3 regions of the Pseudomonas sp. S2_A05 genome follow, and region 1 is predicted to be linked to each of the others. Evidence: riboswitches for the same ligand, from Rfam matches in the RefSeq annotation. Region 1 holds a riboswitch; each other region holds the start of a gene.
The links. Region 1 has a riboswitch for cobalamin ahead of cobW (cobalamin biosynthesis protein CobW). Riboswitches for the same ligand answer to the same signal wherever they lie in the genome.
Positions count from the first base shown of each region.

Region 2: another riboswitch for cobalamin. It lies ahead of AB4O12_RS10025 (ABC transporter substrate-binding protein); the one in region 1 lies ahead of cobW (cobalamin biosynthesis protein CobW).
Region 3: another riboswitch for cobalamin. It lies ahead of cobO (cob(I)yrinic acid a,c-diamide adenosyltransferase); the one in region 1 lies ahead of cobW (cobalamin biosynthesis protein CobW).

Region 1 is NZ_CP162775.1:1,464,667-1,466,864, reverse strand. It holds gene cobW (cobalamin biosynthesis protein CobW) at 1-1,056, opposite strand, end outside; cobalamin riboswitch at 1,156-1,367, opposite strand.
Region 2 is NZ_CP162775.1:2,201,016-2,203,213, reverse strand. It holds gene AB4O12_RS10025 (ABC transporter substrate-binding protein) at 1-927, opposite strand, end outside; cobalamin riboswitch at 1,066-1,259, opposite strand; gene AB4O12_RS10020 (ParD-like family protein) at 1,380-1,607, shown strand; gene map (type I methionyl aminopeptidase) at 1,604-2,198, shown strand, end outside.
Region 3 is NZ_CP162775.1:543,427-545,624, reverse strand. It holds gene AB4O12_RS02575 (cobyrinate a,c-diamide synthase) at 1-703, opposite strand, end outside; gene cobO (cob(I)yrinic acid a,c-diamide adenosyltransferase) at 700-1,311, opposite strand; cobalamin riboswitch at 1,395-1,624, opposite strand; gene AB4O12_RS02565 (hypothetical protein) at 1,786-2,198, shown strand, end outside.

The DNA.
Region 1 (2,198 bases):
GAGCGCAGCGCGCAATTGCGCTTCGAGTTGTGCCGCATCAAGCTCCTGACCGATCAGCACCAGACGCGTGACGCGCGCTTCTTCGGCGCCCCACTGACGGTCGAAATGCTTATCGAAACGCGTGCCCACGCCCTGGATCAACAGGCGCATCGGCTTGTTCGGAATCGCCGCGAAGCCTTTGACCCGCAGGATGCCGTGCTGCACCACCAGTTGCGTCAGCGCGTCGAGCAGCAAGCTTTCGTCGGCTTGCGGCAATTCGATGGAGATCGAATCGAAGGCGTCGTGATCGTGGTCGTCGTCATCACCGTCGTGATGGTGATCGTGGTGACTGTGGCGGCTGTCGATATGCTCCTCAGAGCCGGCGCCGAGGCCGATCAGCACGTCCAGCGGCAGGCGGCCATTGCTGGCTTCGATGATTTTTACCGCTGGCGGCAGCTCTTCGGCGACTTCAGCACGCACCCGTGCGAGATCTTCCGCGCTGGTCTGGTGAGCTTTGTTGAGGATCACCAGGTCAGCGCTGGCCAGTTGATCGGCGAACAGTTCATGCAGCGGCGACTCGTGATCAAGGTTCGGATCGAGTTTGCGCTGGGCATCGACCTGATCCGGGAACGCGGCGAAGGTGCCAGCAGCGACGGCCGGGCTGTCGACCACGGTGATGACTGCATCGACGGTGCAGGCACTGCGAATTTCCGGCCACTGGAAGGCTTGCACCAGCGGTTTTGGCAGGGCTAGGCCCGAGGTTTCAATAAGGATGTGGTCGAGATCGCCGCGACGGGCGACCAGCTCGCGCATCACCGGGAAGAATTCTTCCTGCACGGTGCAGCACAGGCAGCCGTTGGCCAGCTCATAAACGCGGCCGCTGGCCTCTTCTTCGGTGCAGCCGATGGTGCATTGCTTGAGGATTTCACCGTCGATGCCCAGCTCGCCAAACTCGTTGACGATCACCGCGATGCGCCGGCCCTGAGCGTTGTCGAGCATGTGCCGCAGCAGCGTGGTTTTGCCCGAACCGAGGAAACCGGTGACGATGGTGACGGGGAGTTTGGCCAGTGTTTTCATCGGTATGCCCTTTGGCAAGCGGCGGGCATACGGGACGAGAACCGGCAGCGCGCGTGCACGCCGGAAGCATTCGCCACCGGATCACCCCGCCCGGTTGTAGTGAGAATCTGTGACGAGGCAGGTCTCCTGGCTGACGGCGTTCAGGCGTTGGGCCTGGCGTCCATTGCGCCTTCCCGCTGGCTCATCGGTTGAGCTGGCAGTGGCGTGGCAACGAACATCACCGTTCACAGTTGCGGGGGCAGCCGCGGCTTTGACCGCGTTCCCTTCTTAGCTTCGGCAAGTGCCGAAGAACCTCGAAAGCGCAAGGCTACGCATGGGTCCGTCGTGGGTCAATGGTCGGTGAGTCTGAAACTGGGGGTATATCCGTTGCTGCGGTAACGGCTTCTTATGGTTTCGCTCTTACAGCGAGTCCCTTTTTCAAACGCCAAAAAGGAACCAAAGGCTTTGCCCCGGCGTACGGCCCGCTCGCTGGGGCTCGGGGTACCTTCGTTACGGGACCGATCCGGGCGCAGCGGCTACGGTTTGCTTCGCTGCACCTCCTTCCGCTGTGTACGACTGCGTCGTACGGTCGCTGCGCTCCCACCCCCGGATCGATCCCGTAACGAAGCCTGCCGAAGGGGCAAAAGATCAAAAGCCAGAGCAAAAGCAAAGGCAAAGGCAAAAGCAAAAGATCGCAGCCTTCGGCAGCTCCTACAGTTGGATCGCGTACCACCTCAAGAACAGGTCGGCTGTCAGGCCGCCTTCGCGAGCAGGCTCGCCTACAAAGCAAACGCAAAGCAGCGCAGCTGCCCGCGGCGAAGCCGCCCCACTCAACAATGAGCGCAAGCTCGAGTGCTCTTGATCTTGATCCACCGGCGACGTCGGAAGGCTGAGTGGAGGGATTGATCCGGGCGTGGGAGCGCAGCGACCGTACGACGCAGTCGTACACAGCGAGTGTAGGTGCAGCGAAGCAAACCGGAGCCGCTGCGCCCGGATCAGTCCCGGAGCGAAGGAACCCGAGCCTGCGAGGGCCGAACGTAGGAGCAAGCCTTTTTGGGTACTTTTTCGGCGTTTGGAAAAAGTGCCTCGCCGTAAGGGCGAAACCGTAATCAGCAACACCCGCAGCAACGGATATACACACAAAAACACCCGAAAAAAAGCCC
Region 2 (2,198 bases), 740 kb from region 1:
GTCAAGGATGATGATGCGGTTGTGCTTGACCGCATCCATGTTGCGCGTCACCGGATCACTGCGCAGGAAGGCGAGTTTCTTTTGATAATCGTCCGCCGGGAAACGCCGACGATCCATGCGCGCGATCACCAGAAACGTCGGGTTGGCCTTGGCGATGGTTTCCCAGCCGACGGTTGGCCATTCTTCATCGGACTCGACGACGTTGCGCACGCCGAGGGTGCTGAGCATGAAATCGGGAACGCCTTTGTGCCCGGCCACGAACGGCTCGATGTCCATCTCGGCGCTGGAGAACCACACCAGAGCGCTGACGTCTTTGCGCTGCTGGTTTTTCGCGGTGGCGATCGATTGCGCGAGGCTGGCTTTGAGCTGCTCATTGAGCTGTTCGCCACGCGCCTGCACGTCGAAAATCGCCGCCAGTTGGCTCACGCTTTTGTAGATGCTGTCGATGCGAAACGGCGCCAGCCGCGTGCCGTCCGAACCGACGAGGTTGTCCTTGGCTTCGCAATCGGAGGGCAGCAGATAGGTCGGAATCTTCAGTTCATGAAACTGCTCGCGGGTGCCTACCGCGCCTTGCGGGCCGACCATCCATTCCAGCTCGACGGCAACCAGCTCCGGGCGTTTGGCGATCACCGCTTCGAAACTCGGCTCGTTGTCGGCAAGGCGCTCGATCCTGTCGTTCTGCGCTTTGTATGTGCCCAGCACGTCGTTGAACCACAGCGAAGTGCCAACGACTTTGTCGCCCAGACCCAAGGCATAGAGCATTTCCGTGCCGGCCTGGCCGATGGTCACCGTGCGCGCAGGCGCGTGCTGAAAGGTCAGGCTGCTGCCACAGTTTTCGACGGTCAGCGGATACGCAGTCGGCGCCGCTTGCGCCAGGGGGCAAAGACTCAGAGTGGTGAGCAGGGTGGCAACGCGGGGCAGCAGCATGGGGCAGTCTCCAAGGGAACCGTACGGGAGCGGGCGGGTACGGTTGGAAACACACCTCGGGCGCGGTCGTGGAAACTGCGCAAGGCCGGCACGGGGAAATGCGCACGGCACGATGTCCTTCCCGGACACCCCGCCGGTTGGTCAGTCACTGTGCCGGCAGGTCTCCTGACTGATGCGTCATTGCCATGCTCCGGCCTTCCCGGGATTCACCCAGTGGCAGTCAAGGAGCAGGCTCGGCACCTACAGTTGCGGGGGCAGTTCCGATTGATGCTGTGCAAGCATTTCGGATTCCCTATTAATTCCGTGTGGAAACCGGCGGCGGCATGGTAGTCGATTTGCACGGTGGAGGGGGAGGCGAATCTGCCACAGCGTCGATTTTGCCGTTGGCATTGCAATCTGTCATATGTCCTGGCTAATATACGATCCATATACACATCGTATAGGATTCATATATGGGCATCGTAAAGATTTCAGAGGACATGCACGAGAATCTGCGCATCTCCAGCAACGCCCTCAGCCGCTCGATCAACGCGCAGGCCGAGCACTGGATGCGCATCGGCATGCTCGCCGAGCTGCATCCCAATCTCGACCACAGCGCCATTTGCCGCCTGCTGATCCGCGCCGAACAGAATGGTGGGCTGGATCTGCAACAACTGACTCAGGAAGCCGTCAGCGCATGAGAAACCAGATCAAGATCAACACCCCGGCCGACATCGAAAAATCCCGCGCTGCCGGCAAACTCGCCGCTGAAGTGCTGGCAATGCTGGTGCCGCATGTGAAGGCTGGCGTGACCACCGATGAGCTGGATCGACTGTGCAACGATTACATCGTCAATGTGCAGAAGGCGGTGCCAGCCAATGTCGGTTATCACGGCTTCCCGAAAACCGTCTGCGCGTCGGTCAACGATGTGGTGTGCCACGGGATTCCATCGGGTACGCCATTGAAAGACGGCGACATCGTCAACCTCGACATCGCGGTGATCAAGGACGGCTGGTTCGGCGATACCAGTCGCATGTATGTGGTGGGCGAGGCGACTCGTGAAGCGCAGCACCTGATCAAGACCACCTACGAAGCCATGTGCGCAGGCATCCGTGCAGTGAAGCCGGGCGCAACGCTGGGCGATATCGGTCATGCGATCCAGCGCCTGGCGGAGGCGGAGGGCTTCAGCGTGGTGCGCGAGTACTGCGGCCATGGCATCGGCAAGGTCTATCACGACGAACCGCAAATCCTGCATTACGGCTTTCCCAATCAAGGGCTGAAGCTTAAGGCCG
Region 3 (2,198 bases), 920 kb from region 1:
GAGGCTCGGCGGCGATGATCTCAGGCGCGGCGAATTCTACGGCGGGTGGCAGCGCGACCTCGCAACTGCTGGCCAGCGCATCGGCGGCCGCGTCGAGGCGCAGATCCAGATCATTCAATTCGCTGGCCTGAACCAGGCCGAGGTGGCGGCTCGGCAATTCGATACCGGTTTCGCGGGACAGCGCACCGTACCAGCGCAGACCTTCGGTGAGGCTGCCTTCGAGTAATTGCGCATGGCGCAAGGTGCCGACGCGGTTGGCCAGCACGCCAGCGAACGGCAAGTCCGGCTGATACTTCGCCAGGCCCAGCGCCAAGGCGCCAAAGGTCTGCGCCATGGCGGTGCCGTCGATCACGCCGAGCACCGGCACACCGAAGTGGCGCGCCAGATCAGCGCTGGATGGCGTGCCGTCGAAAAGGCCCATCACCCCTTCAATCAGAATCAGGTCGGCTTCGGCGGCGGCTTCCCACAACAGCCGGCGACTTTCCTGCTCGCCGACCATCCACATGTCCAGTTGATACACCGGCGCACCGCTGGCGCGCTCGAGGATCATCGGGTCGAGAAAGTCCGGGCCGCATTTGAACACGCGCACCTTGCGCCCCTGATTGCGATGCAAACGGGCGAGTGCGGCGGTGACGGTGGTCTTGCCCTGACCGGAGGCCGGCGCGGCGATCAACACCGCGGGGCAGTGACGTGGTGGCTTCAAAGTTCGACGCCTTTCTGCGCTTTGATCCCGGCCTGGAAGGCGTGCTTGAGCATGCCCATCTCGGTAACCGTGTCGCCCATCTCGATCATTTCCGGCTTGGCGCCGCGACCGGTGACCACCACGTGCTGCATCGGCGGGCGCGCTTGCAAATCGCTGAGCACCTGATCGAGATCGAGGTAGCCGTGCTTGAGGGCGATGTTCAATTCATCGAGCACCACCAGACCGATCGAAGGGTCGCGCAACAATTCACGCGAGACTTCCCAAGCGGCGGTCGCAGCGGCGATGTCGCGCTGACGATCCTGGGTTTCCCAGGTGAAGCCTTCGCCCATGACGTGGAAACGCACCTGCTCGGGGAAGCGGCGGAAAAACAATTCCTCGCCAGTGCTGTTGCGGCCCTTGATGAACTGCACCACGCCGCACTGCATGCCGTGGCCCATCGCGCGGGCGAGCATGCCGAACGCCGAGCTGCTCTTGCCTTTGCCATTGCCGGTCAGCACCAGCACCAGGCCACATTCGTCGGGCGAGCTGGCGATGCGTTCGTCGATCACGGCCTTCTTGCGCTGCATGCGCGCCAGATGGCGTTCGTCACGCTCGGGGGAATCAGTCATGGGGGGAGCTCTCCGTTGAGGCTGGATAACGGCGGGCAGGCACAAGAATAGACGGCAAAAAGCCTGGCATCGCCCACCGTGATGCCGCTGAGATGGATCAGGCCGGTCTCCGGGCTCATGAGCGGCGTTTCGCCGGACTGCGCGCCTTCCCGCTTCTTTCGAGGCAGTGGCTCAAGGCGCAGTTTTCACTCATTTACCGTTGCGGGGGCAGCGCCGGGATCGTCGTGGCTTCGCTTGAAGACCACCCTCACCGGCTTCCCTGTTTCACTCTGTCGACGCGGGGCCACAGAGCACCTGAAACAAGCGGCGAAGGTTAGAGGGTTGGGGGTGGAGCGTCAATTGAAGAGGCGCTTTGCGCGCGAATAACTGCCGCTGATCCATTGTGCAGCGGCAATCTTGTGCCAGACTGCGACAAGTGATATCAAAGAGCCATGCTTTTTTCGAAAGCCCACTACAACAATAAGGATGACGACGATGCAAGGCATGATCATCAGCAACCCGCGCCTGGAATTTCTGCGCCCGGTGCTGGAACGCTGGTTTGACTGTATCGATCGCTACAACACTGTACGCGGCGACAACGACACACCGTACTGGCACGACGAGAAAGCCAATCTCGGCCTGCTCGCGGCAGCGGCGTGGATGGCTGAAATGGTCACGCTGAACGACACGGCCACGCGCAAACAGAACGAAGAAGGCGAACGCAATGCTCGCGCCGACCTGCTGATTGCCGGCGCCGAAGACCGCGCGTTCATTCAGGCCACGCAACGCTGGCCACGGGTCAACAACCTCAACCTGACCCAGGCACTGCTCGACATCACCGTTGATGCCAAGCGCATCAGCTACGCCAGCGATCTCAAGCTCGGCTGCCTCTTCGTCGCTCCGCAAAA